DNA from 2 places in the Aquitalea sp. S1-19 genome. Region 2 is predicted to be linked to the other one. Evidence: riboswitches for the same ligand, from Rfam matches in the RefSeq annotation. Region 2 holds a riboswitch; the other holds the start of a gene.

Region 1 (15,216 bases), on a different contig from region 2:
CCGTGCATTTGATGGCCAAGCCGGTCGGGCCGGTTTGCAATCTTGATTGCCATTACTGCTTCTATCTGGAAAAAAAATCGCTGTTTCCGCCCAAGCAGCGCTTTGCCATGAGCGACGAAGTGCTGCGTGCCTATATCGAACAGAATATCCGCCATGAGCCCGGCCCCGAGGTGCTGTTTACCTGGCAAGGAGGGGAGCCCATGCTGCGGGGGCTGGCATTCTACCAGCGTGCCTATGCCTTGCAGCAGGAATTGGCCGGCGGCAAGACCATTCGCAATGCCTTGCAGACCAATGGTGTGCTGCTGGATGAGGCATGGTGTGCTTTTCTGTCCGAGGCCGGCTTCATGGTCGGCCTCAGTCTTGACGGGCCGCGCGAGATCCACGATAGCCAGCGTGTTGACCGGCGTGGTGCGCCGACCTTTGATGCGGTGATGGCCAGCTTGCGGCTGCTGCAGCGCTACCGGATCGAGTTCAACATACTGGTGACGGTGACGCCGGCCGTCGCCAGTGCACCGTTACCGGTGTACCGCTTCCTGAAGGAGGCCGGGGTACGCCATATCCAGTTCAACCCGGTGGTGGAGCGTGTCGCGGCCGAGCGGGACAGTTCGCGCGGCCTGAGTTTCGCCGAGCCGCCCGCCTGCGGACGCGCGAGCATCTCAATGAATGCGGTGGCCGTCAGCCCGCATACGGTGGGGGCCGAGGCCTATGGTGCATTTCTGATCGCCATCTTCGATGAATGGGTGCGTCACGATGTCGGCAGCGTCCATGTGATGAATTTCGAGTGGGCGCTGGCGGCCTGGCTGCAGCTGCCGGCCACGGTCTGCCTGTTTGCCGATAACTGCGGGCGGGCCTTGATGCTGGAACACAATGGCGATGTCTATGCCTGCGACCACTTCATGTACCCGGATTACCGTCTGGGCAACCTTTGCGAGGATGAACTGCCGGCCATGGCCGATTCCCCCGCGCAGCAGGCTTTCGGTCAGGCCAAGTCTGCCGGCTTGCCACAGTACTGCCGGCAGTGCGACTACCGCTTTGCCTGCCATGGCGAATGTCCGAAAAACCGTTTTATTACTGCGCCGGACGGAGAGGCGGGTCTCAACTATCTGTGCGCCGGCTACAAGCAGTATTTCCGCCATATCGACCGCTATATGCATGCGATGGCAACACTGGTCAGCCATGGCCAGCCCGCTGCACGCATCATGGAGGCCATCAAGGGCCCGCTGTTGATCCGGGTGCCGTCTGCCGGATGAATTCCTTTGTCGTTACATCTCGGGAGTATCGTATGAAGAACATCTGTAACAGGGCACTTTCCGTGGCCGGTGCGCTGGCTGTCTCTACTGCCTCGGCAGCCGCGGCTGCGCCGGATCGCACGGTCTTGCCCATCCATGAGCCGGTGCCGCCGACCTATGACACGCTGGATGCCCGCGACGCGAAAATGCCGCCGCCTTTTAGCATCAAGACGCCCGATGGGGCTCCCAATGTGCTGATCATCCTGATCGATGATATGGGTTTCGGTATTCCCAGTACTTTTGGCGGCCCGGTGCCGATGCCCACCTTGGACCGGCTGGCCGAAAATGGCTTGCGCTACAACCGTTTCCATACCACTGCGCTGTCGTCGCCGACGCGCGCAGCGCTGCTCACCGGGCGCAACCATCATGTCAGCAATATGGGCAGCATCACCGAGACGGCAACCGGATTTCCGGGCAACACCGGCCAGCGGCCACTGAGTGTGGCACCGCTGGCGGCGATGCTGCGCTACAACGGCTACAGCACCGCCCATTTCGGCAAGAATCATGAAACGGCGGCCTGGGAGGTCAACCCCTCCGGCCCGACCGACCGCTGGCCGACCCGCTCGGGTTTCGACAAGTTCTACGGCTTTATGGGCGGGGAAACCAACCAGTGGGCGTCGGTGGTTTATGACGGGATGAGTCCGGTCGAAGTGCCGAATGATCCCAATTACCATTTCACCGTCGATATGACCGACAAGGCCATCCAGTGGGTCAATTTCCAGCAGGCCATGACGCCGGACAAGCCGTTCTTCGTCTATTTTGCGCCCGGCGCGACGCATGCGCCGCATCATGTGCCCAAGGCCTGGATAGACAAATACAAGGGCAAGTTTGATCAGGGCTGGGACAAGCTGCGCGAAGAGACGCTGGCGCGCCAGATACGACTGGGCGTGGTACCGCCGGATACCCGGCTTGCGCCCAAGCCGCCCTTTATCCAGGACTGGGCGACGCTCTCGCCGGAGCAAAAGAAGTTGTATGCCCGTCAGATGGAGGTCTATGCCGCGTTTGCCGAGCATACCGACGAGCAAATTGGCCGGCTGATCCAGTCGCTGTCTGAATCGGGCGAGCTCGATAACACGCTGGTGTTCTATATCGCCGGTGATAACGGCACCAGTGCCGAAGGCGGTGCCAACGGCATGCTCAACGAGATGACCTATTTCAACGGCGTCCAGGAGCAGGTGCCGGATATGCTCAAGAAGATCGATACCTGGGGCGATCCCAGCACTTACCCGCATATGGCGGCGGGTTGGGCGGTCGCCGGGAATACGCCGTTTGCCTGGACCAAGCAGGTCACTTCAGATTTCGGCGGGACGCGTAACGGCATGGTTGTGCACTGGCCGGCCAAGGTGAAGGCGAACGGGCAGGTGCGCAGCCAGTTTGCCCATGTGATCGATATCGCGCCGACCATTCTGGCTGCGGCTGGCCTGCCTGAACCCAAGATGGTGGATGGGGTGAAACAGACGCCTATCCAGGGCAAGAGCCTGCTGGCTTCCTTTACCGACCCGGCCGCACCGGCCCGTACCTCGCAGTATTTCGAGATCTTAGGCAACCGGGCATTCTACCAGGATGGCTGGTTCGCCCGCACGATACACCGCGCGCCATGGGAGGCGAAGCCCAGAGTGCCCCTGCAGGACGACCGCTGGGAGCTGTTCGATACCCGTAATGATTTCAGCCTGAGTAATGATCTGGCTGCCAGCCAGCCCCAGAAGCTGAAAGAGCTGCAACAGGCCTTTCTGGTCGATGCACGCGCCAACCATGTGCTGCCGCTGGATGACCGCCTGTTCGAGCGGCTGAATCCGGCCAGCGCAGGCCGGCCTGACCTGATGGGCGGACGCACTTCGCTGACGCTGAGTGACGGCATGAAGGATCTGTCTGAAAATGCCTTCATCAATATCAAGAACCAGTCCAAGACCATCACGGCCGAGGTCGAAGTGCCGGCAGGCGGGGGCAACGGAGTCATCCTGGCTCAGGGCGGGCGCTTTGGCGGCTGGACACTGTATGTCAAGGACGGCAAGCCGGCCTACACCTACAACTTCCTTGGTCAGACGCGAACGACCATCGTCTCGGGCGAATCCTTGCCGGCGGGCCGTTCAACCGTGCGCTTCGAGTTTGTCTATGATGGCAGCGGGCAGGGCAAGGGCGGCGAAGGCAAGTTGGCGGTCAATGGCAAGCAGGTGGCCAGCGGCCGCATCGCGCGCACCCAGCCGGGCATTTTTTCGGCCGAAGAGACTGCCGATGTCGGCATGGATAATGGCACACCGGTGAGCGATGAATATGGCGTGAACCGCGGCGTGTTCAACGGCAAGGTCAGGAAAGTCAGGGTGGATGTGGGCGTTCCTCCGGCTGCCGCTGCGCAGCCGTCCGGGCAGTAAACGCCCTTGCCGGGGACAGTCGGGCTGCCCGACTGTCCCCGGACATCCGGCTTGGAATGTGTTCGCCATCTCGCGTGAGACAAGACAAAAACGGCTGAGAAAGCGGCATGTACAGAGAGGGTACATGCGCATTTCGAAGCCGTTTTTAACGTTTGTGCGCCTGCGCGCAGCAGATCGTGAATAGCAGCGGCGTAAATGGATGCGATGACCGGATCGCGATGGCGCTTAAACACATCAGCAAAGACAGGCACAGTGCAAACCATAGCGTGCCGCTCAGTAGCCCCAGCCACACCGCGCCGGTCGCGTCCTTTGCCGGCATCTGCGGGGGCGTTTGCGCGTATCAAGGCGGCTTTAACCTGGTTAGCCCCTTTTGCGCTGGCGCAAATCTGGCGGGGCAGGGGGCAGCGCCGCTGCCGGCAAGACCTTATTGTGTATGATATCGGCACGCCATTTTCCGCCGGCAGGCCCGGCCCATCTCCTTATGGGTGAAACAGATGACACCTTGCACCTTGCGCCGGCTGTTTCTGCTGCTATTTTGCCTGTTGCTGAGCGCCTGCTCCACCTTGCCGCCGGCCGGGATCGTGCCGGTGAGCGGCTTCGAGCTGCAGCGCTACAGCGGAAAGTGGTATGAAATTGCCCGCCTTGACCATGTGTTCGAGCGGGGCTTGAGCGATGTCAGCGCCCGCTATATTCCAGCGCCGGATGGCGAGGTGCGCGTGATCAACCGTGGCTACGACACGGCCAGCGCCAGGTGGAAGCAGGCCGAAGGGCGCGCCCGCTTCAATGGCCAGCCCGATGTGGCCTCGCTCAAGGTGTCTTTCTTCGGCCCGTTCTACGGCGGCTACCATGTGCTGGCGCTGGACCCCGATTACCGCTGGGCGCTGGTGGCCGGCAACAACCGTAGCTATTTATGGATACTGGCACGCGACAAAACCCTGGCCCCCGAGGTGAAAACGAGATTGCTGCAGCAGGCAGCGGCGCTGGGGTTCGAGACCGACAAACTGATCTGGGTGTCGCAGACGCGGGCGGATTGACTCGGTGTTTGGATACTTACTTTTTGAATCTTCGAACCAAAGGAACTACGTTGCTGCCAACGATCACCGAAGCTTTCCCTCCTCTTCCCTTAGAAGAGCTTACGGCTGAGATTTCCAATTTTTCGGATAGTGCACTTGAAGACAAACAGGCACTGATAAAGCGTTTGGTCATGGTGCATCCAACTCTTGGTCTGAACTGGGGGGCAGGGCATCGATTTAGGCGTGCTCGAAGGCTAAAGACCCACGAGCCTTATCCCCAAAATGTGGATGGAATCATTTGGCGAAAAGATGTTCCTGCATCTCAAGGAAGAGCCAACCCTGATGGTTTTTCAGTACTCTATCTCGCGGATCGTCCGGATACTGCTTTGAAAGAAGTGCGTGCCGAAAGTGATCAGGTTGTTCTTGCTGACTTTGAAATCGTACCCGGGAAAAGCTGCCTGATTGCACCTATTGGTGAACTCATGAGGATTCAGCGCTCAGGGCGAGGTTTTATGGCTGGGGAGCACGCGCAAGGAGTTTCGAATTATTTGAATGCCTGCAAACCGCAAGATGAGAAGTCACTTTTGATTACAGATGCTTTTCTGTTGGAGTGTTTGCTAGACGGAAGGGATAACTACGAAATTTCTTCGTATGTTGCAAAGTGCATTTTTGACAAAAATCCCAAGCTATCAGCAATTGCCTACCCAAGTTGTGTACAAAATGGCGCTATTTGTTTTGCTGTACGGACAGATCATTTCTGGGATCAATGGGGTGTAAGATCGGTTCGTTGTGGCCATGCTAGACACTTGTCCCATGGATATTATGACTTCTCTCCAGCTCGGCACGTCAACGGAATAGAGATTGGCGGTAATTTCCACTGGGAAGAGCATGAAGAAGATGTTGCTACGACTGTTTTGCTTAAGCCCCTTTGGGTGCCAAGTTAAGCAAGATGGCTTGGATATCTTGGCTCCTATCAAAATGCAGTGGCCTTGGCTGAAACCATAAATTTTAGCTTCGGATTCAGCCATGCCACCTTTCTCATAACGATGTCTGTTAAAGTATTTCGCCGAGCGCACACTAATTATGTGGCCAAGCGTGACATCTGGATCTTAATCCCAACTCAACGCGCCACCCGTCTGATACTCCGTCACCCGCGTCTCGAAGAAATTCTTTTCCTTTTTCAGGTCTATCATTTCGCTCATCCACGGGAACGGGTTGGTGACCCCCGGGAATAGCGGCTCCAGCCCGATCTGCTGCATGCGGCGGTTGGCGATAAAGCGCAGGTATTCCTTGAACATGGCAGCGTTCAGCCCAAGCACGCCGCGCGGCATGGTGTCTTCGGCGTAGGCGTATTCCAGTTCCACCGCGCGCTGGAACAGCGCGTTCAGTTCGGCCTTGAACGGCTCGGTCCACAGTGCCGGGTTTTCCAGCTTGATCTGGTTGATCATGTCGATGCCGAAATTGCAGTGCATCGACTCGTCGCGCAGGATGTACTGGTACTGCTCGGCGGCGCCGGTCATCTTGTTCTGGCGCCCCAACGCCAGGATCTGCACGAAGCCTACGTAGAAAAACAGCCCTTCCATGATGCAGGCGAACACGATCAGGCTCTTGAGCAGGCGCTGGTCGTTTTCCAGCGTGCCGGTCTTGAATGCCGGGTCGCACAGGGTGTCGATGAACGGGATCAGGAATTCGTCCTTGTCACGGATGGACGCGACCTCCTGATAGGCGCCGAACACTTCGCCTTCGTCCAGGCCCAGGCTCTCGACGATGTACTGGTAGGCATGGGTGTGGATCGCCTCGTCAAACGCCTGGCGCAGCAGGAACTGGCGGCATTCGGGCGAGGTGATCTGGCGGTAGGTGCCCAGCACGATATTGTTGGCGGCCAGACTGTCGGCGGTGGTAAAAAAGCCGAGGTTGCGCTTGACGATACGCATTTCGTCTTCGGTCAGCTGGCCGGTTTTCCATTGCTCGATGTCGCGCTGCATGTTCACTTCCTGCGGCATCCAGTGGTTGGCGCACTGCGCGAGATACTTGTCCCATGCCCATTTGTGGGCGAACGGCACCAGCTGGTTGACGTCGGTGGTGCCGTTGATCACACGCTTGTCGCTGGCGCTGATGCGCTTGGAAGGGGTAGCGGAGGCGGCAGGAGCGATCGGGTCTTCAAAACTCAGCATGGGTGTCTTTCGTTTCAATCGGGTTTGATCGTCTCGGGCTTGAATGGCGCGAGTACGACGCTGTTCAGGTTGTTGACCTTCCACACGTTTTTCATGTGGGCAAAGTCGCGTTGTTGTGCGTCACGGATTTCGGCCGTGGGCAGGTAGTCCATTTCCAGCAGCACTTCACCCAGATAGACGGCTTTGCCGGCTTCGACGCTGAACGGCAGGTTCAGCGGGAAGCTGCGGATCTGGATGCCGCTATCGCCAAAACGGCCAAGGCCGGAGGGCCAGTAACCATAGGCGGTGGCGAGCTGGTAACGCCCGGGAGGCAGGGTGAGCAGCTCCAGTTTGCCGGCGGCCATATTGCCGTTTTCACCAAAGATGGTATTGGTGCCCATATTCGCGTAGACGCGGCCTTGCAAGGCGCTGTCCAGGCTATTCCAGCTCACGCTGGCCGACGCGCGGTCGGGGTCGCTGGATTTGCCGACCAGTGAAAAGATGGCATAGCCGTCACCGGGCGGCGGGGTGAGGCTGCCTTGCAGTTTGTCGGCCATGGTGGTGCAGGCGCTCAGCAAGCTGGCAGTGCTTAAGATCAACAGGGTGCGCATGGTGTGCTCTTTCGCAATCGATGGTGCCTTGCGGCATGCTTTGTTTTAGCTGTCCCTGTTTTGCACTGCCGGCCGCGAGCGTGGGCGGGCAGGGCGGTGGGTTACGCCGCTTCATCAGCGGCTAACCCACCCTACGCCCCTACGGCAGCGTGCACCACGCTCACTGGCAAGCCTCGCAGTCCGGGTTGTCGATGCTGCAGAACTGGGCGTCGGTGGCTGGTGGCTGCGGCGCGGCGGCGACCGCGTTCAGTTCGCCACCCCGGCCGGTCGACTTCTCGGCGCTGGTCGCGGCCAGCGTGCGCAGGTAGTAGGTGGTTTTCAGGCCGCGTACCCATGCCAGCTTGTACAGCTCGTCCAGCTTCTTGCCCGAGGCGCCGGCCATATAGATGTTCAGGCTCTGTGCCTGGTCTATCCACTTCTGGCGGCGGCTGGCTGCTTCCACCAGCCACGCCGGGTCGATCTCGAACGCGGTGGCGTAGATCGCCTTCATCTCGTCCGGCACGCGGTCGATGCGCCCCAGGCTGCCGTCGAAATATTTGAGGTCAGCCAGCATCACTTCGTCCCACAGCCCGGCGGCTTTCAGGTCGCGCACCAGGTATTCGTTGGTGACGGTGAATTCGCCGGACAGGTTCGATTTGACGAACAGGTTCTGGTAGGTCGGCTCGATACAAGGCGACACGCCGATGATGTTGGAGATGGTCGCCGTCGGTGCGATCGCCAGGCAGTTGGAGTTGCGCATGCCGTAGCGGGCGATGCGTTCGCGCAGCGGGTTCCAGTCCAGCCGGCCCGAGCGGTCCATTTCCAGATAGCCGCCGCGCTCGGCCGCCAGCAGGTTGATGCTGTCCTGCGGCAGGATGCCGCGGTCCCACAGGCTGCCTTTGTAGCTGGCGTAGCGGCCGCGCTCTTCGGCAAGCTCGGTCGAGGCCCAGTAGGCGTGGTAGGCCACCAGCTCCATCGATTCGTCGGCAAAGCGCACCGCCGTGTCGCTGGCGAACGGCACGCGCATCTGCAGCAGGCAGTCCTGATAGCCCATGATGCCCAGGCCGACCGGACGGTGCTTGAGGTTGGCGTTGCGTGCCTTCTTCACCGGGTAGAAGTTGATGTCGATCACGTTGTCCAGCATGCGCATGGCGACCGAGATGGTGGCCTTGAGCTTGTCGCTGTCCAGCGCGCCGTCCTTCATGTGCGCGGCCAGGTTGACCGAGCCCAGATTGCACACCGCGATCTCGTCATCGTTGGTGTTGAGCGTGATCTCGGTGCACAGGTTGGAGCTATGCACCACGCCCATATGCTGCTGCGGGCTGCGCAGGTTGCACGGGTCCTTGAAAGTGATCCACGGGTGGCCGGTCTCGAACAGCATGGTCAGCATCTTGCGCCACAGCACCAGCGCCGGCAGGCTCTTGAATACGCGCAGCTTGCCGGCGCGCCCCAGTGCTTCGTACGCGGTGTAGCGTGCCTCGAAGGCGGCGCCGGTCAACTCGTGCAGGTCGGGCACTTCGGACGGGCTGAACAGGCACCACTCGCCGCCTTCCATTACCCGCTTCATGAACAGGTCGGGAATCCAGTTGGCGCTGTTCATGTCGTGGGTGCGGCGGCGGTCGTCGCCGGTGTTCTTGCGCAGCTCGAGGAATTCCTCGATGTCGGCGTGCCAGGTTTCCAGATAGGCGCACACCGCGCCCTTGCGCTTGCCGCCCTGGTTGACGGCCACGGCGGTGTCGTTGACTACCTTCAGGAACGGCACCACGCCCTGGCTCTTGCCGTTGGTGCCCTTGATATGGCTACCCAGCGCGCGCACCGGCGTCCAGTCGTTGCCCAGACCGCCGGCAAACTTGGACAGCAGGGCGTTTTCCTTGATGCCTTCGTAGATGCCGTCCAGGTCGTCGGCGATGGTGGTCAGGTAGCAGCTGGAGAGCTGGCTGCGGCGGCTGCCGGCGTTGAACAGCGTTGGCGTCGAGCTCATGAAGTCGAAGCTGGACAGCACCTGGTAGAACTCGATGGCGCGCGCTTCGCGCTCGACTTCGTTCAGCGCCAGCCCCATCGCCACGCGCATGAAAAAGACCTGCGGCAGTTCGCTGCGCACGCCGTCGATATGCAGGAAGTAGCGGTCGGCCAGCGTCTGCAGGCCCAGATAGCCGAATTTCAGATCGCGCTCGGGCTTGAGCGCAGCGCCCAGGCGCGCCAGGTCGAATTCGGCCAGACGCTCGTCCAGCAGTTCGGCGCGGATATTCTGGGCGATGGCGCTGGCAAAAGCATGCGGGTAGGCGTCGGCCATCGCGTCCTGACTCACCGCTTCGCCCAGCACTTCGCCGCGCAGCTGGTCCAGCAGCAGGCGGGCAGTGACGTAGTCGTAGGCCGGGTCCAGTTCGATCATGGCGCGCGAGGCCAGAATGGCCGACTTGCCGACTTCTTCTTCCGACACGCCGTCGTAGATGTTTTTCAGCGTCTCGGCCAGGAGTGCGTCGACGTCGATGCCGGCAAGGCCGGTGGCGGCAGCCTGGATGGTGTCGCGCAGTGCCGGGATATTCAGCGGCAGCTTGCGGCCGTCTTTCTTTTGCACATTGATGGTGATCTGGTGCAGCGCCTCGCCACGCGCGGCGCGCTCCTTGGCGCGTTCTTCGCGGTACAGCACATAGGCGCGGGCGACGTCGTGTTCGCCAAAGCGCATCAGCGCCAGTTCGACCTGGTCCTGGATGTCTTCGATATGGATCGCGCCGCCCTCGGGCTTTCTGCGCATCAGCGCGCCGACGATCATTTCGGTCAGGCCGGCGACCTTGTCGCGGATGCTGGCCGAGGCGGCGCCTTGCTGGCCGAGCACCGCCAGAAAGGCCTTGGTGACGGCGATGGAGATCTTGACCGGTTCGAACGCCACTACGGCACCGCCGCGACGGATGGTCTTGTACTGGCTGAAGTCAGCCTGCGGTGCGGCGGCGCGCCCCAGTTCGGCGGCGGTTTGTCCGTCAAAAGTCTTCATTTTTGATTTTTATCCTGTTTTATTTGAATTTTGTGATGTTTTCTTGCCGTGTGCGGTAGTTGGCTGTCCATCGCACGGCTTGGGTGTGTTGCACGGACTAATACTATATATGCTGTTTTTTATCTGTTATGGCGCAAATGGTAGTGGCTAAGATGCGGCTTCGCAAGTCTTGACAAAGTGCGTGAATGGCGTGATCCACGCCAGATATGGCTTGCGGCAAAATAAAAAATTTACGCCATTTTGCTGGTGTGGATATTTTGTGCGGTGCTATCCCTTTAAATACAAGGATGCAGCGTTTCATGTCTATACACACACTAGATGTAGTAGTTTGTGGTTGTGGTTTGGATGCTGCATTAAAAATCATGAAATTTTTCAATAAAGCTATAGTGCCCACTTAAAAATTGCGTGTTTTGCTGCGGGGTGCAGCATGTCCTGAGCGGCAAAAAGCCGGCCGATGCGGCATAGTGGGGAAATCTGCCGCCACTGGCGGTTCATTCTTTTGGCTGATGCATGAAAACACCCGAATTTATCCAGACACTCGAGCACACCAGCGCGACCCACCCCTGGCTGGGCGAGGTCTCTCTGGTACTGTTGTTTACCCTGTTGGCCCAACTGGCGTGGGTGCTGTTCGCCCGCCATTCATCCGAGCGCGAGATGGGCTTGCGCCGCTCGCTTTTGCACGCGTTTATCCGTTCCAGTTCGCCCGCCATCATGGCGATCATTGCCATCATCGGTTTTTCTCTGTTGCTGCAGACATTGGGACGCGAGTTGTGGCCGGCCCTGACTCCATGGATCGGGCCGCTGCGTATGGTGGCCGTGGCGCTGGTCGTGGTATGGGGGGCGTTCCGTTTTATTGATGCGTCCGAGCGCCTGCATCTGGAAAACGGCTACGACACGACGACGGCCAATGCCTTGTCCATGTTGTTCAAGGTGATCACGCTGGTGGTGGTGTCCTTGCTGATTGGCCAGTCTTTCGGTATGAGCCTGTCCGGCTTGCTGGCCTTTGGCGGCGCCGGCGGTCTGGTGGTCGGTTTTGCCGCCAAGGATATTCTGGCCAATTTCTTTGGCGGCCTGATGATCTTCATTGACAAGCCGTTCAAGGTCGGCGACTGGGTCAGCTCGCCCGACCGCAATATCGACGGCACGGTCGAGCATATCGGCTGGCGCCTGACGCGCATCCTGACTTTCGACAACCGGCCGATGTATATCCCCAATTCCATCTTTTCCAGCATCGGAGTGGTCAATCCGCAGCGGATGAAAAACCGCCGCATTCTGGTCAATATCGGCCTGCGTTACGAGGATGCCGGGCGTATGGCCGAGGTGGTGGACAAGGTGCGCGCCATGCTGCGCGCCCATCCGGCCATCGACCAGAACGATACCTTGCTGGTGTATTTCAACCAGTTCGGCGAGTCGTCGATCAGCTTTATGGTGTATTGCTTTACCCGCACCACGTCATGGGAGCCGTGGCTGGCCGCGCAGCAGGATGTGTATCTGAAGATCGTCGATATCGTGCATGCCTGCGGCGCCGATTTTGCCTTCCCCAGCCGTACGCTGTATGTGGAAGGGACGGGGGCGGGCTTGCCGCTGGTCTGAAAGTAATATTTGACCGGCATGTCTTGCTGCGGTCACAATGCGTCATCGCTCCGGGGTGCCGGGCCGCAAGGCCCAGCTGAGATGGTGAATACCGAACCCGATGGACTTGATCCGGATAATACCGGCGTAAGAAGAGCAATGACTGTTGGTGGCCGGCCCTCAAGGCGTGCTGCCGGCGCGGATTCGTAACGGCCTGACTGCAAGGCACGTCTCTTTCGCACAGTTGTTTTGCCTGCCTCCGGAGCGTTGACAACAACGTAGCCGAGGCCTCAATGAACGCACCCGACCGCTTTACCGCCATGCTCGCCGCTACCTGCGAGCCGCTTCCTGCATCCAGCAAGGTTTACACCATCGGCAGCCAGCCCGATATCCGCGTGCCGCTGCGCGAAATCGCACTCTCCAACGGCGAAAATATCGCCCTTTACGATACCTCCGGCCCCTACACCGACCCGGCTGCCACTATCGACGTACGTCAGGGCCTCGCCGCCATGCGCACGCCGTGGCTGGACGCGCGCGGCGACACCGATTTCTACGCCGGGCGTATCGCCGATGCGCGCGATGACGGCTCGCGCGACGAAGCATCGCTGGCGCGCCTGCGCGAACTTTCCGCCGGCTTGCAGCGCACCCCGCGCCGTGCCAAGGCAGGCGCCAACGTCACCCAGATGCATTACGCGCGGTGCGGCATCATCACCCCCGAGATGGAATACGTGGCGCTGCGCGAGAACGGCAAGCGCGAGTGGATGCGCGAATATCTGGGGGATGCCGAGCGCGAGGCGCGTCTGGCCGGCAATGCGCTGGGCTTTGCCATGGCGCGCGAGATCACGCCGGAGATGGTACGCGACGAGGTCGCGCGCGGGCGTGCGGTGATTCCGGCCAATATCAACCATCCCGAACTGGAACCGATGGCGATCGGTCGCGCCTTCAAGGTCAAGATCAACGCCAATATCGGCAATTCGGCGGTCACCTCCGGCATCGAGGAAGAAGTGGAAAAGCTGGTGTGGTCCACCCGCTGGGGCGCGGACACGGTGATGGATCTGTCCACCGGCCGCCATATCCACACCACGCGTGACTGGATCGTGCGCAATTCGCCGGTGCCGATCGGCACCGTGCCCATCTATCAGGCGCTGGAGAAGGTCGGTGGCATCGCCGAGGATCTGAGCTGGGAGATTTTCCGCGACACGCTGATCGAACAGGCCGAGCAGGGCGTCGACTACTTCACCATCCACGCCGGATTGCGTCTGGCCTATGTGCCGCTGACCGCGCGCCGCCGTACCGGCATCGTTTCGCGCGGCGGCTCCATCCTGGCCAAATGGTGCATTTCCCACCACCGCGAAAACTTCCTCTACACCCATTTCGAAGACATCTGCGACATCATGAAGGCCTACGACGTGACCTTCTCGCTCGGTGACGGCCTGCGCCCCGGCTCGCTGTCGGACGCCAATGACGCAGCGCAGTTCGCCGAGCTGCGTACCCTGGGCGAGCTGACCCAGGTGGCGTGGAAGCACGATGTGCAGACCCTGATCGAAGGCCCGGGCCATGTGCCCATGCATATGATCCAGGCCAATATGGACGAGCAGCTTAAAGTCTGCGCCGAGGCGCCGTTCTATACGCTGGGGCCGCTGACCATAGACGTGTCGCCCGGCTACGACCATATTGCCTCGGGCATAGGCGCGGCGATGATAGGCTGGATGGGCACTTCCATGCTGTGTTATGTGACGCCCAAGGAACACCTGGGCCTGCCCGACCGCGACGACGTGAAGCAGGGTCTGATCGCCTACCGCATCGCCGCGCACGCGGCCGATGTAGCCAAGGGCCACCCCGGCGCGCGCGCGCACGACGACGCGATGAGCCGCGCCCGCTTCGAGTTCCGCTGGGAAGACCAGTTCGCGCTGGCGCTCGACCCGGATACCGCGCGCGCCTACCACGACGCCACCTTGCCGGCCGAAGGCGCCAAGACCGCGCACTTTTGCAGCATGTGCGGGCCTAAATTCTGCTCGATGAAGATCACGCAGGAAGTACGCGACTACGCCGCCACGCTGGGCGTCAGTGACGAAGAGGCGCTGGCGCGCGGCATGGAAGGCGAGTCGCAGCGTTACGAGGACGCGGGGCGCCAGCTGTACATCCCGATTGAAAAGGCCTGAGCCATGGCAAGCATAGGCATTGCCGGCGCCGGCGTTGCCGGCCGGCTGCTGGCCTACCAGTTAGCTTTGCGCGGGCACAGGGTGACGGTATTCGATCCGGCCAGCGGCCTCGAGCCTGCGGGCGACGGGCAAGGCGCCGCCGGCTTTACCGCAGCAGGGATGCTTAGCCCGCTGGCCGAGCTGGAACATGCACCGGCCGAAGTGGCACAACTGGGGGTGCGCTCGCTGCCTTTGTGGCAGCAAGTGGCGGCAGCGCTGGCGGCGCAATTGGGAACGCGGCCGGACGACTATCTGCGCTGTGCGGGCTCCTTGCTGCTGGCACACCCCTCGGATGCGGGGTCGGCTGCGCGTGTGCTGGCCAGGCTCCAGCTTGCTCCGCAGCTGGCCGCGGATCTGGCCACGCCGCAGGCGCTGAGTGCGGCCGATCTTGGCGCGTTGGAGCCTGAGCTCGCGCCGGGCCTGCGCGGCTGGCTGCTGGCCGGCGAAGGGCAGGTGTTTCCCTATGCGCTGCTGCCGGCGCTGGTGGCGGCAAGCGAGGCTGCCTGGTGCTGGAACTCGCGGGTCAGCCATCTGGCGCCGGGCCGGCTGACGCTGGCTGATGGTGACAAGCTTGCGTTTGACTGGGTGGTCGACGCCCGTGGTCTGGGGGCGCAGAACGCGCTGCCGCTACGCGGCGTGCGCGGCGAGGTGTTGTGGCTGCACGCGCCCGGCGTGGCTCTTCAGCGGCCGCTACGCCTGATGCATCCGCGCCACCGCGTGTATATGGTGCCGCGCCCGGGCGATGTGATCGTGGTGGGCGCCAGCGAAATCGAAAGCGCCGACCGCTCGCCAGTCAGCCTTAGAAGCGCGGTCGAGCTGATGGCCGCCGCGCATAGCGCCATGCCGGCATTGGCCGAGGCGCGCATCCTGCATCTGGAAACCAATCTGCGCCCGGCCTTGCCCGACAACCTGCCGCAGACCCATATCGAGCCGGGCCTGATCCGGCTAAACGGCCTGTTTCGCCATGGCTGGCTGATGGCGCCGGCTCTGGTCGACGACGCGATCGCGGCGGCCGGACTGTAAACACAAAGGACATG
Region 2 (15,216 bases):
GGTTTTTATCTGGGCAAAAACCCGTATGTCAACGTGACGACTGTGCCGCTGGCGCAAGTTGCCTTTCGTATTATCATGCCGCCAGGGTGGGAAGCGCGCCTGAACGGCATGAGTAGCAAGGCTTTGGGCAAGTTGCCCTGGATCGGCATTTCGCAGTTCTCCAGCCTGTCCAAGATTACGGCCGAACTATGGCGCGAGCTGAATATCGCGCCGCGCAAAGTCACGGAATGTGATCACCTGTCTGCCTTGCAGGAGTTGGTGACATCGGGGGTGGGACTGGCGCTGGTGCGTGAAGATGATGCGCTGGCTGCCGAGCGCGCCGGTCTGGTCAGTGTCGTGCCCGATATCGTCAAGCAGGCTGAGTTGCAGTTTGTCTATCCGTCCGAGCGCGATGGCGATCCGGTGCTGGCGGCCTTGCTGGGTGAATTGTTGCCGGTATGGGGCTTGCCCGCACCGCTGCAGCATGGGGCAATGGCACAATAACCGCGTCAGGCCTTGGGTGTTTGTTGTCTGCTTATCCGCCTAGAATGGCTGCATGACGATACCGACACCTTTGCTGCAACCGGCCCGTTTTGCGGCCTTGCCGGCTGTATTTTACCGCGCCACGACACCGACCTCTTTGCAATCACCACGCCTGGTGATTGCAAATGCGGCACTGGCGCATGAGCTGGAACTGGATGAGGCGCAACTGGGCGCACCGGATAGTCTGGCCTTGTTTTGTGGCAATGCACTGCCCGCGCATGGTCTGCCGCTCGCTACGCGCTATGGCGGCCACCAGTTCGGTGTCTGGGCCGGGCAGTTGGGCGATGGTCGGGCCTTATTGCTGGGCGACAGGGCATGCCCTAACGGACAAAGCGTTGAAGTCCAGCTTAAAGGCGCCGGCGTGACGCCGTTTTCGCGCATGGGCGACGGGCGCGCCGTGTTACGCTCCAGCATCCGCGAATATCTGGCTTCCGAGGCGATGCACGCGCTGGGAATCCCGACTACGCGTGCCTTGTTGCTGGCCACTTCGGATGATGCTGTCTACCGGGAGAGGCCGGAAACGGCGGCGGTGCTGACTCGGGTGGCGCCCAGTTTTATCCGCTTTGGTCATTTCGAGTTGCTCTACCATCAGGGTCAGCATGACGAAATCTGCCAGTTGGCTGACTTTGTTATTGACCAGTATTTGCCGGCCTGCCGCGAGGCGTCCCAGCCTTATCAGGCGCTGTTTGCCGAAGTCGTTGCCCGCACTGCCAGCCTGATGGCGAGGTGGCAGGCGGTCGGCTTTTGCCATGGCGTGATGAATTCCGACAATATGTCGATATTGGGGCTGACGCTGGATTACGGCCCGTTCGGTTTTCTTGACGGCCTGAATCTCGCCCATATCTGCAATCACTCCGATCACAGCGGGCGCTATGCCTATAACCAGCAGCCGCAGATTGCCTTATGGAATCTGTACTGTCTGGCCTCGTCATTTCTGCCCTTAGTCGCCGAGCCCGAGCTGCGTGCCGAGCTTGACCGTTATGATGCTTTGTATCAGGCGGCTTATCTGGCGCATTTTCGCGCCAAGCTGGGCCTGGCTACCGAGGGCAAGGAAGATGAGGCGCTGATTTCAAGCCTGCTGCACACCTTGCATGCTTACCACACCGATTTCACCCTTTTCTTTCGCGCCTTGGCGGATTTTGATACGGCCGCCGGTTCAGATCCTGCACCTGTGCTGGATTTGCTGGTGGATCGTGAGGCCGGATTGCACTGGCTGGCGCGCTACCGTACGCGTCTTATGCAGGAAACCCGCACACAAAAGGCGCGCCAACAGGCGATGCATGCGGTGAATCCGGCCTATGTGCTACGTAATCATCTGGCCGAGCAGGCCATCAGGCTGGCGTGTGACGAAGGGGACTATGGCGAAATTGTGCGTCTGGCCCGCTGTCTGGCCAACCCTTTTAGCGAGCAGGCCGAGTTTGCGTCTTATGCCGCCTTGCCGCCGGAGTGGGCGGCGGCGCTTGCCGTTAGCTGTTCCAGTTAAACGTGTACTGACTAGAGTGGAGCTTCAGCCATGAAAATCCAAGCCATTGCCGCAAGCGCCAAGCTGCAGTCGCACGATCCGCCGCATCAGCATCTGCCTTCTTTTACCCAAGGAAAAAGCGGACAGGAGGATGCCAGCACCATCTTTGATGAGACGCTGGATAGCGAGCAGCGCCGCCATGCCGATGGCGAAGGAGAGAGCGAGGGTAGCCAGCGGCGGCAAGCGGCGCGCTCCCGGCTGTTTTTGCTGGAGCAAAGCGTGGCGCTGCTGGGTGAGCGTCTGCTGGGTGCCACCTTGCCGGTGTTACTGCACGCCGCTGCCGATCTGCTATGGATGGCGCAGGAGCTCACATGCTTGGTCGAAGATCTGGCTGAACCTGCTTTGTCCGAGGCTGATCAGCGCGCCTGTCTGGCTGTGCTGGCACGCCTGAGAGGTGAAGGTGCGTTTGTCGAGGCGCGCAGTGCCCGGGCACTGGATGCGGCTTTGCATGAGCAGCTGGATGCGCTGGCGCTGCGGCTGGCCTGATTGCGCCCAGTGCCTGGGCGCTAAGAGCGTGTTCACGATCTCGCGAGCGAGGGCGAGACAAGGCGAAAATGGCTGAGAAAGCGGAATGTACAGGTCGTACATGAGCATTTCGAAGCCGTTTTCAACGCCGTATCGCTGATGCGCAGCAGATCGTGAACAGGCTCTTAAAGCGTATCCGGCGTACCCCAACTGTCGCGATAAACCAGCTCGGCCAGAGGACGGCGGCTGTCCCAGCCTGCCGTTTCCAGCATCGGTGCAGGGTAAAACTCGGGTACCGGGCCTATGCACAGGATGGCCACCGGCTGGCTGTCGACCGGCATCTTGCACAGCGTGCGCAAATAATCCGGTTCGAAGATGGAAACCCAACCCAGTCCTATGCCTTCGGCGCGTGCAGCCAGCCACATATTCTGGATAGCGCAGGCGACCGAGGCCAGATCCATTTCCGGCATGGTGCGCCGCCCCAATACATAAGGCTCACGCTTTTCTGCCAAAGCCACCACCAGCACTTCGGCGCAGTTTTCTATTCCTTCCAGCTTGAGTTGCCTGATTTGTGCAGCCCGCTCGGGCAGCGCCTGAGCCGTACGCTCGCATTCCTCACTCACATGCTGGTGTATGCGTGAGCGCAAGGCCGGATCTGCCACGCGCAAGAAACGCCATGGCTGCATATAGCCGACGCTGGGAGCCAGATGCGCGGCTTCTATCAGTCGAGCCAGCTGGCCGTCTGCCAGCGGCTCGGCGCTGAAATGGCGCATATCGCGCCGCTCGCGCATGGCGCGATAAACGGCCTCAATCTCGGTTATCGAGAAGGCGTGTGGGTTCATGGACAAGTGTGCCTGTACGGTTGGGGGAGGCGGGCGATTGTACTGTGGTTTTTAAATCTCTTTCAGCACAAGGCGGATTAAATCTTTGTTTTGTTTATTATGTTAAACGGCTAACTGTAATACTATTACCCTTATAAAAAGTCGCAGATCTTTAATAGCGACAAGAAATTTCAAGCTGTTGTGGCCTTATCCTTCTGAGGAGGTGTAATGAAAATCGCGCACAAGTTGTTGCTGTTGATCGTACTGGGGCTATCCGGTTGTATTGTCATGGGGGGCGTTTCCTTGTGGCAACTGTCCCGGATGAATACCGAGGTGGATGCTGCATACGACAGCACGGTACCCAGTATCATGGTGCTGGGAGGGGTTCTCACGGATTATTACGCGCTGGATGGTCAGGTCAAGCAGCATCTGCTGACTAAGGACGCGACACAAAAAGCGGCGGTCGAGACCGAGATTGGCGCCTTGCGGCAAAGCCTGAACAAAGGTGTCGCCGATTATGCGCCGCTGTTATGGGATGACAAGGATCGCGAACTCTACGCGGCAGTCAAGCAGCAACTTGCTTTGGCCGAGCAGACGTTTACCCGCGTTGTCGAATTGTCGCGTCAGAATCAGGATGAGGAGGCCAGCGCGGTCCTGATGAAGTCGCAAGCCCAGATGCAGCAGGTGCTGAGCGCGCTGGACGCACACATGAAATACAATGTGGACTGGGTTGCGATTGGCAAGAAGAACGCCAACGAGATTGCGGCTAATGCGCAGATGATCATGCTGGCCGTTGCCTTGGCCATGTTGCTCTTGCTGGGCGTGAGTGGTTTGCTGATCTATCGCCAGATCGCCGGCGATCTTGGCCGTGCACAGCAAACTGTGGGCACCATCCGCCAGACGCTGGACTTTACTACCCGCATCCCGCTGCGTGGTGGCGATGAAATCTCTGCCATGCTGGGTGAATTCAATGCATTGATGGCGCAGATGCAGCAGAGCCTGAAAAACCTGCAAGGTGGAGCCAGCGAGGTGGCGCAACTGGCAGGAGAATTGTCCGGCGCGGCAGGTCATGTGTCGCATGGCTCGCAAACGCAAAGCGCATCGGCGGCGACTATGGCTGCTGCGCTGGAACAAATGACTGTCAGCATCAATCATGTTGCCGACCGCACACGCGAGGCCGATGGCTTGTGCCGTCAGGCTGGCAGCGAGGCACAGGGTGGCGCGTTGGCGATAGGCCATACCGTCAGCAATATCGAGGCGATTTCCACCTCGGTGAGTGATGCATCGGGCGAACTGACCAAGCTGGATACGCAAAGCCGCGAGATCGAGACCATGATCAATGTGATCCGCGATGTGGCCGAACAGACCAATTTGCTGGCACTTAACGCTGCGATCGAGGCGGCGCGCGCCGGCGAGAGTGGTCGCGGTTTTGCCGTCGTGGCGGATGAGGTCAGAAAGCTGGCCGAACGTACCGCTGGCTCGACCCGGGATATTGCCCAGATCGTAGCCGGAATACGCAGCGTCTCGGCTGGCGCTGTCGCCAGTATGCAGCAGGCGGTAGGCAAGGTGGAGGAGGGACAAGGCGGGGTGAGCCAGGCGCAGCACCGTGTCGCCGGCATTGTGAGTGCCTCGGCCAATAGCAGCGAACTGGTCGGCGAGATTGCGGTGGCGATAGGCGAGCAAAGCATGGCTGCCAACAGCATTGCTTCGCAAGTGGAAAGCGTGGCGCATATGGCGGAAGAAAACTCGGCCGCTGCCGCCCAGGCCGCCGCCCAGGCCGAACAACTGGGTTTGCTGGCGCAGCGTATGCGCGGTGAAGTGGCGCTATATAAGCTCTGAGTCGCTTATCGCGCTGGATTCATACCCGGTTTCCCCTGATGGGAGCCGGGTGTTTTTTTGGCTATGTTCCGCTTGGGTGTGGTGTTTGTTGTTCGCCTCGCAAGCCGTTCATGCGTCAGTCCCCCATCCCGGTTCAGCGTGCTCCGGGGTATGGCGTTTTTATCGGCGCACCGCCATATGTTTTTAGGTAGTGACATCTTCTTTTTTTGCGGCGGCAGCTACGCTTGTGCGCTATCATGCGCGCGTAGCGCGTGTCCGGGGCCCTGCTCTGAAGTCTGGCGGATCTCGCGCACGCCTTTTCCCTACTAAGGAGCAAGCATGCGTCTGTTACTGTTGTCCAATGCCAAGACCGAGGGGATGGCTTACCTCGAATACGCCATTCCGCACTTTCAGTCTTTTTTCGCCGGCAAAATCGAGCGTGCATTGTTTATCCCGTTTGCCAACGCTGCCGGTGACTACCTCGGTTTTGAGGCCAAGGCGGCGGTGGCTCTGGCTCAGGCCGGCATCAAGCTGGAGTCGATCACGCGCTTTGCCGATCCGGTACAAGCGGTGCGCGAGGCGCAGGCGGTGATTGTTGGTGGCGGCAGCACTTGGAAGCTGTTGCGCGATGTGCGCGCTTTGGGCCTGCTGGATGCGATACGCGAACGCGTCGCCGACGGCATGCCTTATGCTGGCTGGAGCGCAGGCGCCAATCTGGCCTGCCCGACCATTATGACCACCAACGATATGCCCATTTGCGACCCCAAGGGTTTTGATGCGCTGGATTTCATTCCCTTCCAGATCAATCCGCACTATCTGCATGGCAATCCGCCAGGTTTCAAGGGCGAGACGCGTGAAGAGCGTATCGGCGAATTCGGCAAACTTAACCCCGACACCTGGGTGGCAGGCATACGCGAAGGCACCGGCTTTGTGATCGAGGATGGCGCTATCCGCATGGTGGGCGAGCTTGATTGCCGCGTATTCAAGGCCGGCACCGAGCCGTGCGAAGTGCCGGCTCGCAGTGACTTCTCCTTCCTGATGAGCAGCCAGCGCCCTTGCGCCTGAGTTTCGCTTGAAGCATGCGCCACGATGCCGGGCATGGTGGCGCATGCCATGCCCTGTCGCCGCAAGTACACTGGATGCTGATTTATATAGGGCCGGTGCTTTATGGTTAAACAGTGGGCTTCCCGCGGCGGCAGCTTGATACGGCAGTTTTTGCAGACCCGCCCGCGTTTGACGCTGGCTTTGCTGGCCGGGGTGTTGTCTTGCTGGTTTTTGCCGGACAGCATGAGGGTGCTGACGCGTGTGCTGCTGGGCTGGAACGTGACGGCATGGGCCTATCTGCTGGCTCTGTGGAGCATGATGTTGCGTGCCCGGGTGCAGCATATCCGGCAGGAGGCGCAGCGCCAGGACGAGAGTGCCGCCAAGGTGTTGGCGCTGGTGTGCGTGGCGACGCTGATGAGCCTGGCTGCCATTGTGGTGGAAATGGTGCTGGCGCATGCCCATGCGGGCGTCTGGCATCTGGCGCTGACCGGCGTGACGCTGCTGGGTGCCTGGCTATTGCTGCCGACCTGTTTTGCCGTGCATTACGCCCATCTGTTTTACCTGTCCGGCGCACAGCTGCCTTTGCTTGGTTTTCCCGATGCGCCTCCCGAGCCCGATTACTGGGACTTCCTTTATTTTTCCTTCACGATTGCCGCAACCAACCAGACCGCCGATGTGGCGGTAGCCAGTTCGCGCGTGCGCCGTCTGGTGCTGCTGCAAAGCATGCTGTCTTTCGTGTTTAACCTGTTTATTCTGGGTTTGTCCATCAATCTTGGTGCCGGTTTGATCGGCGGCTAAGCGTCAGCAGCGGGGCCTGCCAGCTGCTAGTCTGCAGCGAGGCAGCACGGGGCTGCCCTTGGTCTGGAGATTAAAGATGGCACGTCTTCCTCCGCTGGAGTTTGTCGTGTTGGGCGGTGGTCTGGCCGGCCGGCGGCTGGCGCGGGATCTGGCCCGGCACGGCCATCGTGGCGCCCTGATCGAATACCATGCTTTTGGCGGTGCATCGCTGAATGTGGCTTGTCTGCCCGACGCGGTCATGGTGCGCGCGGCGCGCATCGCCCACCAGATGCGCCAGGGGGCTGGCTGCGGGGTGGGGAGCGGCGCATGCGAGGTTGATCTGGCACGCCTGTTTGCCTGTATCGGGGAGACGGTGGCTGCCGCCCGCGCCCATGATCTGGCCTTGTGGCCGGCAGAAAAGGTAGAGCTGGTGCTGGGCCACGGTCATCTGATTGCAGCGGATACGGTAGAAGTCGCCCTGCAGGACGGTACTTTGCGCCGTTTGCGCGCAGAGCGCATTTTCGTGTCCACCGGCTCTAGCGTCAAAGTGCCGCCGGTGGCCGGTCTGGCTGATGCCTGCGCCATGACTCAGCGCGAACTGATGTGCATGACGCGCCTGCCGGCGCATTTGCTGATTCTGGGCTCCAGTTTCGGCGCGCTGGCCTATGCGCAGATTTTTGCCCGTCTGGGCTGCGATGTCACCCTGATAGATGAAGCGCCACGGCTTGCCCGCTTTGAAGATGCGGTGTTTTCCGATGCTATCGGCCAGCTATTACGCCGTGATGGTGTGCGCCTGTTGACCTCGACCATTATCGAGCGGGTGCGCGGCATCAGTGGTGCCGGTGTCTCGGTGGAAGCAAGGCAGGGCCAGCAGTTGCTGGAGCTGGATGGCAGCGATATTTTGCTGGCCGGTGCGCGCCTGCCGCTGACGGCCAACCTGGGGCTGGAAGCACTGGGCGTTGTACTCGCAGCCGATGGCCGCATTGTGGTGGATCAGAGCCTGCAAAGTACGGTGCCCGGCATCTATGCGCTGGGTGAAGTGGCGGCGCATCCTGTACCCGGCCATGCGGTGAGTGATGATGCCCGTGTTGCCTTGTCGCTGTTTCATCCCCCTTTGCAGGGAATGCAGGGGCGGGTATTGCCACGACTGGCCTTTATCGACCCGGAGTATGCGCGTATCGGCCTGAGTGTGGCCGAGGCAGAGCAGGCCGGGCTGGAAGTGCGCGTGCTGAGCCTGGCCATGGATGCAGTGACGCGGGCCTGGGCCGAAGGCGAAACCAGCGGCCTGATGCAGGCGGTGATTGCGGCGGATAGCGATAGGCTGCTGGGCTTTGCCATGCTGGGTGTCGGTGCGGGCGAGGTGGTGTCGGTGGTGCAAATGGCGATGCAGGCCGGTTTACCCTATAGCGCGCTGGCCAATACGCCGCTGGCGCACCCAACCGCATCCGAGGCGCTTAATACCCTGTTTGCCCAGGCAGGCTAAGAACCTGTTCACGATCTGCTGCGCGTCAGCGATACAGCGTTAAAAACGGCTTCGAAATGCTCATGTACCGTATGTACACTCCGCTTTCTCAGCCGTTTTCGCCTTGTCTCGTGCTAGCTCGCGAGATCGTGAACACGCTCTAAGCGCGGGGCTGCCTGCTTATACCCGAAGTGCCGCCATCAGTCCCATGACCAGTACAAAACAGGTTACGCCCACCAGGATCAGATTGAGCATGCGCTCGCGCTCCAGTTTGACGGTGGCGTGCTCTTTTTTGGAGTTGGCGCGGGACAGATGCTGTTCCAGTTCGCTGCAGTGGCTGGCCTGGCTGGCCAATGTATCCAGCAGGCGCTCGCAGTCCAGACGGCGAACAGTCTCGCTATCCCATACGCCCAATAATTGGCTGGCTTTGGCCTTGAAATAGCGGCCGCTGCGCTGCTCCACATCAAACCATTCAAAGTCAAAACCTTGGGTAGCGTAATAACCGTTGCGCCGCAAACGGGCTTCTTCATTGGCGGCATCTTCTGCGCGCAGCAAACCACCCCTGATGCTGTAGTCCGGGTAGCGGGTCTTGGCCCAGATAATGGTCTGGGCAAACAAATAGGCTGGCAGGCCTTTGCCGGCTAGTGTTTCCAGCACCTGCACGCCGTATTCCGGCCCGAAACTGATACTGCTGCTGGCGTGATCCACCCAGACTTCGGCGCTGTGGTAGCCGTTGTGCCACTGGGCCGCTTCCCCTTCCAGTAAAGTCCAGTCGCTGCCGCAGGCACTGGCATGGGCGCGTAGCTGAACCCTGAAATAGTCAGCTTGCTCCGTGCGAGCGTGCAGCTTGCGTTCAACTGCATAAATCGGATTGCCGCTGCCGGCCAGAATCAGGATGGATTCGGACTGGATTTCAGCCTGGCCGGCAAGCGCGCTGGCGCGAGTTGACGCGGGGGTCGGGGTGCTGGCTGTGCTGTTCATTACGCGGGTCAGGTATATAAAGTCGAGGATCGTATTTTAAATTATCCCTACGGAGATAATCGATTAATTTGATGGCTTATTTGGCTCGTCGTCGTTCTCATACGGTAGATATCCTGACCTCTGGGTCAGAAGGTGCTTATCGGCGTAGAGGAACGAAGCGCTATTCGGTGTGTTGAACTGGTGAATATTGAGTTTGAGGTATTCAGTATCACGCAAGCCCCACGCTCGACGACGGCGTAGAGCAATGGCGACATTGCCTGCTTCCAGGCGGGTGGTCGTGGTCTTATGATCGGGCAGGCGGCCAGTATCTCGCCCTTGTTGCGCTGGCAATTTCCACAAGCTATCGGGGGGCTGAGCCCTTATGTGCAAGCCGGTATCGATGCGGCCTGGTTTAACGGCACACGCCTGCAAGACACGGACTTGGGCTCGCGTGGACAGTTTGTCGACCAGTTGGGTGTCGGGCTTGCCGGTAAAAGCTGGAGTCTGGGATTGAACGTGCTGCATTACTCCAACGCCGACCTTAAAAAGCCGAATAACGGTCTGGACCTGCTTGAGCTGAGCGTGCTTTACCGCTATTAAGCATGGCTAGCCGTCGCCCACGCCATGTCGTTTGGGTGGGTGGCTTTGTCAGCGGCGGGCTTTACCGTTATCATGCGTGCGCTAATCACCGGGGGTGCCCAGTCTGGCTGAGAGAGTCCCCATTACCTGATCTGGGTCATGCCAGCGTAGGAAGCGTGATGCGGCTCGTTCTCGTGCGCCGTTTCCCCGTCTTCGCTTTATGGCCTTGTAAGCGGAGAAACCATGAAGCCTGTTCGCATCCTTACCACTGTTTTGCTGGCCTTTGCCGCCTGTGCCGCGCACGCGGCCGAGTTGCGCGTATTGACCCATTCCTCTTTTTCCCTGCCCAAGGCGCGCCTGGCTGCATTCGAGCAGCAAAGCGGCGTCAAACTGTCGCTGATCAAGGGCGGCGACGCCGGCGAGATGCTCAATAAACTGATCCTGACCCGTGCCAACCCGATTGCCGATGTGGTCTATGGCGTAGACAACACCTTGCTGGCCAAGGCATCCGCAGCCGGCGTGATTGCGCCGTATTCCGGTGCTGCGCTTAAGCACAAGGCGCGTTATGCACTGGGCGAGGGGGTGGTCAGCACCGATTACGGCTATGTCACGCTGAATTACGACAAGGCCTGGTTTGCCAAGCACAAGCTGGCCTTGCCTGCTTCGCTGCAGGACTTGACCAAGCCTGAGTACGCCAAGCTTCTGGTGGTGCAAAATCCGTCTACTTCCAGTCCGGGTTACGCTTTTATGCTGGCGACCATTGCCGGCATGGGGGAAGCGCAGGCATTTGACTGGTGGGCGAAGTTGCGCGGCAACGGCGTGAAAGTGGCCAAGGGCTGGAGTGAAGCTTACTACACCGATTTTTCCCGTAATGGCGGCGAGCGCCCGCTGGTGGTGAGCTACGCCACCAGTCCGGCGGCCGAGGTGTTCTACAGCAAGGACAAGGTCAGCACGGCGCCGACTGGCAACCTGTTCCTCAAGGGCGGGGTGTTCCGTCAGGTTGAAGGCGTGGCGCTGGTCAAAGGTGGCAAGGAAGGCGAGGCCGCTGCCAAGTTTGTCGAATTCATGCGCTCGCCCGAGGTGCAGGCCGAGTTGCAGACCACGATGTGGATGTATCCGGTGGTGGAGGGGAGTACCACCGCGCCGGTGTTTGCCCATGCCGCCGAGCCTGGTTTTGCCGCCGAGATGGCACCGGCCACCATCGCCGCCAAAGGCGGGGCATGGCTTAAGCGCTGGAACAAGGTGGTGCTGCGTTAAGCATGACCATTGCCATGGTGTCGCCCGGTGCGTATTCGCGCCGGGCTTTAGCCTTGCTGCCGCTGGGCTTTTTATTTTTGCTGGCCTTGCTGCCGCTGGGGCGACTGCTGCTTGAAGGCTGGGATGGCGTGCGTCTTGAGTTGTTTGCCGATGACTATCTGCAAGGCCGCCTGCTCTGGTCGCTGGCACAGGCGGCCATCACCTGCGTACTGACTGCCGTGATCGGTGTACCGCTGGCCTGGGTGCTGGCGCGGCTGGCCTTTCCCGGACGCGCCTTGCTATTGCGCCTGATGTTGCTGCCTTTCGTGATGCCGACTCTGGTGGCAGGGCTGGGGGTGCTGACCCTGTTCGGTCCACGCGGCATCAGCGGGTTGAATCTGCAGGACACGCCCTGGCTTTTGCTCTACGGCAATCTGTTTTACAACCTGCCGCTGGTGGTGCGCGCCTCGGTTGATGGCCTGCTGGCGCTGCCGGCCAGCCGTCTGCTGGCGGCGCGCAGCCTGGGTGCATCGCCCTGGCGTGCTTTCTGGCGTATCGAGCTGCCGGCGCTGATGCCGTGGCTTTCGTCCAGCCTGTGTCTGGTGTTTCTGTACTGTTTTTCCGGTTTTGGCCTGGCTCTGCTTTTGGGCGGGCAGCAATGGGCAACGATAGAAGTCGAGATTTACACTCTGGTCGCCTATGAGTTGAATCTCGCCGACGCCGGCGCCCTGGCACTGGCTGCCATGCTGGTCAGTGCGACTGCGGCGCTGTTTTATGCCGCTCTGGAAGCGCGTATGGCGGTGCCGGCCAAAACCGAGCCGCTGGCGCTGTTGAAAGTCAATACGCTGCGCCGCCGCGTCCTGCTGGCTAGCGCTTTGCTGGTGTTGCTGAGCATCACAGGCGCGCCGCTTTTGGCTTTGCTGGCACGCGCCGCAACAGTGGAAGCACAAACATGGCGCTTGCTGCTGAATGAAGACACGGCGCTGGCGTTATTCAACACCCTGCGTTTTTCCCTGATGGCCTTGCTTCTGGCCAGCTTGCTTGGTGTTTTGCATGCGCTGGCGGCCAGGCGCAGCACGCTGATGCGCGCGGCGGCATTTTTGCCGTTTGTCGTGTCGCCGGTATGCGTGGCTTTCGGCCTGTTGCTGTTATATCCGGGCTGGTCCGCCAGCCTGTTGCTGCTGGTGTCTGCCTACGCCTTGCTGGCCTATCCCTTTATCGCCAAGAGTCTGGCTGCGGCACTGGATGCGCTGCCGCCGAATCTGCCGGCCGCCGCGCGCACTTTGGGTGCGACGCCCTGGCGCAGCTTCTGGCGCGTCAGCTGGCCATGGTTGCGTCCGGCTTTTCGCCGGGGGCTTGCGTTTGCTGCTGCCACCACGGTGGGCGAGTTTGCGGTCACGCTGTTTTTGTCGCGTCCCGAATGGCTGACGCTGACCACCCTGATCTACCAGCATCTGGGGCGTCCGGGGCAGGCCAATCTTGATGCGGCGCTATTGCTGTCTGTCCTGTTGATGCTGTTTGCCCTGCTTGCGTTTGCCGCAATCGAGTGGCCGGAAAAAAACCATGCTCCAGATCGTTGACCTTGGCCTGTCTTATGCCGGCCGCCCGCTGTTTTCCCGCTTTAATCTGTGCGTAGAGGCGGGGGAGATCGTCGCCTTGCTCGGGCCTTCCGGCTGTGGCAAAAGCTCTTTGCTCAAAATTATCGCAGGCCTGGCTGCATCTGACGCGGGCGAGGTGTTCTTTGCCGGCGAGCCGCTAGCAGGGCTTGCGCCTGAGGCGCGCCGCTTCGCGCTGATGTTTCAGGACTTCGCCCTGTTTCCGCATCTGGATGTGCTGGGCAATGTGATGTTCGGCCTGATCGAGCAACGTGTGCCCAGACGCGAGGCTGCTGTGCGCGCCGAGCTTATGCTGGCCGATGTAGGCTTGGCCGGTTTCGGGCCGCGCCGGGTGTGGGATTTGTCCGGCGGCGAGCAGCAGCGGGTGGCGCTGGCACGTGCGCTGATTACCGCACCGCGTTTAATGCTGCTGGATGAGCCGTTTTCGGCGCTGGATGCGCTCTTGCGTACTGGTCTGGGCGACGAATTCCGCCGTCGTCTCAAGGCCGCTAATAGTCCGGCCATTCTGGTCACGCATGATCCGGCCGAGGCGGCACGACTGGCCGACCGTGTTGTCAGCCTGTCTTAAGCGCTAAGGGTCGCTGCCTGCTCGATCAGGCCGCACACATCGACCCAATGCCCGCCCACCAGTTGTGCCAGCGTCTGCGGTGACAGCCGTACAGCCGTGTGGATGCCGCCTGCTGCCGGTAGCACCTCGTCAAATGCCTGCAATGAAACATCCAGATAAACCGGCAAGGGCGTAGCCAGACCGAATGGGCAGACGCCGCCTACCGGGTGGCCGGTGATGGTCTCGACCTCGTCCGGCGGCAACATTTTACCCTTGCCGAATACTTCCTTGAATTTACGATTGTCTATGCGCGCATCGCCGCGCGTCACCAGAATCACGACTTCGCTGTTTGCTGTTCTGAACGCCAGCGTTTTGGCAATGCGGCCTGCTTCGACGCCATGCGCCGCAGCGGCCAGCGCGACCGTCGCCGTGCTGGTCGATAGCTCGATAATGGGTATGTCCAGTTGTTTGCTGGCAAAAAATGCGCGTACGGAAGCGAGGCTCATGGCGGGGTGTCCTGTCTTTGAAGAGCGGGCGAATAGGTTTTTCCCTGATAGTCAAACGTGAAGTTTTCATGCATATTGTATGACAATTGGTAGTGTTTATAAATATGCCTAAAGCAGGCTTGGGGGAAGTATGTCAGTTAAAAAGCAGTTGATGACCTTGCTGGTTGCAATCGTGCTGGGGATGGTGCTGATGGCTGCCTGGGGTTTGCATAATTTGCGCAGTTCACTACAGGAGTCGTATCAGCAGGAAGTTATCCGCTTGTCCGAGTCGGCATTGACCATTATCCAGTCGTATGAAAAAGCTGCCGCTTCGGGGCAGATGCCTCTGGCCGAGGCGCAAACGCGCGCCAAGGCGGCGGTGATGAGCTCGCGTTATGGCGAAGACGGTTATTTCTTCATTCTTGATGGCAAGATGAATTTTGTTGCCCACCCGGTTAAACCGCAGCTGGCCGGTAGCAGCATGTTTGCCCTCAAAACACCGGATGGCCGCAGCTTGGGTGATATTTTCTCGCAGGCTATGCGTGAAAATGCCGCAGTCTACTACCCATGGCCCAAACCGGGCTCGGATGAGCCGGTTGAAAAGGTGAGCGTGGTACTGAAGTCTGCTGGCTGGGGCTGGATAGTGGGTACTGGTATTTATACCGATGAGATTAACGCCGATGTGCAGGGGCATGCGATCGAGCAGGGGATCGCCTTGCTGATCTTGATCTTGCTGTTGTGCGGCTTGGTCTGGAAAATTTCGTCCAATATTATCAGCCAGTTGGGGGGTGAGCCGGCCTATGCGCGACAAGTGGTGCGGGACATTGCGGCCGGCCGCTTGCAGACGCAGGTGAAGCTGAATGCGGGCGATCACGATAGCCTGCTGGCGGGTATTGCCAGCATGCAGAATGATCTGCGCTCGATGGTCGGGCAGGTTGTGAGTGCGAGTGAAGAGCTGGCCGGGACTGTTGGCGAGTTGTCCAGTCATGTTGCACAGGTGGCCGGTCGCGCCAGCCAGCAAAGCGCAGCGGCTTCTGCCATGGCCGTTTCGGTGGAACAGATGACCCAGAGCGTAGGTGTGCTGTCAGGCAATGCCGAGCAGGCGCGTCTGTTGGGTGCGCGTTCGGGCGAGTTTTCCCGCGAGGGGGGCGCCGTGGTGCGGGATGCGGCTGATGAAATGCGTGAAATCAACAAGAAGGTGGATGTGGCATCCGGAACTTTGTCCAGTCTGGCTGGTGATGTATCCGGCATTTCGTCCATTGTGGCCGTGATTCGCGACATTGCCGATCAGACCAATTTGTTGGCACTTAATGCGGCGATCGAGGCTGCGCGTGCGGGCGAGTCGGGGCGTGGTTTTGCCGT

The links. A riboswitch is a leader RNA that binds a small molecule or an ion and turns the genes downstream of it on or off. The one in region 2 is predicted to bind thiamine pyrophosphate.
Region 1: another riboswitch for thiamine pyrophosphate. It lies ahead of thiC (phosphomethylpyrimidine synthase ThiC); the one in region 2 lies ahead of EGI20_RS01615 (thiamine ABC transporter substrate-binding protein).

Annotation. Positions count from the first base shown of each region.
Region 1 covers NZ_RJTZ01000003.1:56,030-71,245, reverse strand. The annotation lists gene EGI20_RS01090 (anaerobic sulfatase maturase) at 1-1,250, shown strand, start outside; gene EGI20_RS01085 (arylsulfatase) at 1,283-3,658, shown strand; gene EGI20_RS01080 (lipocalin family protein) at 4,153-4,692, shown strand; gene EGI20_RS01075 (RES domain-containing protein) at 4,701-5,615, shown strand; gene EGI20_RS01070 (ribonucleotide-diphosphate reductase subunit beta) at 5,781-6,845, opposite strand; gene EGI20_RS01065 (DUF2057 domain-containing protein) at 6,860-7,435, opposite strand; gene EGI20_RS01060 (ribonucleoside-diphosphate reductase subunit alpha) at 7,596-10,406, opposite strand; gene EGI20_RS01055 (mechanosensitive ion channel family protein) at 10,917-11,999, shown strand; TPP riboswitch at 12,041-12,149, shown strand; gene thiC (phosphomethylpyrimidine synthase ThiC) at 12,272-14,140, shown strand; gene EGI20_RS01045 (FAD-dependent oxidoreductase) at 14,144-15,202, shown strand; gene thiS (sulfur carrier protein ThiS) at 15,214-15,216, shown strand, end outside.
Region 2 covers NZ_RJTZ01000006.1:7,166-22,381, reverse strand. The annotation lists gene EGI20_RS01665 (LysR family transcriptional regulator) at 1-483, shown strand, start outside; gene EGI20_RS01660 (protein adenylyltransferase SelO) at 536-2,005, shown strand; gene EGI20_RS01655 (hypothetical protein) at 2,036-2,530, shown strand; gene bluB (5,6-dimethylbenzimidazole synthase) at 2,695-3,351, opposite strand; gene EGI20_RS01645 (methyl-accepting chemotaxis protein) at 3,559-5,169, shown strand; gene pepE (dipeptidase PepE) at 5,488-6,213, shown strand; gene EGI20_RS01635 (DUF1345 domain-containing protein) at 6,316-6,990, shown strand; gene EGI20_RS01630 (FAD-dependent oxidoreductase) at 7,067-8,452, shown strand; gene EGI20_RS01625 (hypothetical protein) at 8,612-9,412, opposite strand; gene EGI20_RS01620 (acyloxyacyl hydrolase) at 9,698-9,991, shown strand; TPP riboswitch at 10,072-10,162, shown strand; gene EGI20_RS01615 (thiamine ABC transporter substrate-binding protein) at 10,214-11,227, shown strand; gene EGI20_RS01610 (ABC transporter permease) at 11,230-12,786, shown strand; gene EGI20_RS01605 (ABC transporter ATP-binding protein) at 12,770-13,390, shown strand; gene EGI20_RS01600 (YbaK/EbsC family protein) at 13,387-13,875, opposite strand; gene EGI20_RS01595 (methyl-accepting chemotaxis protein) at 14,006-15,216, shown strand, end outside.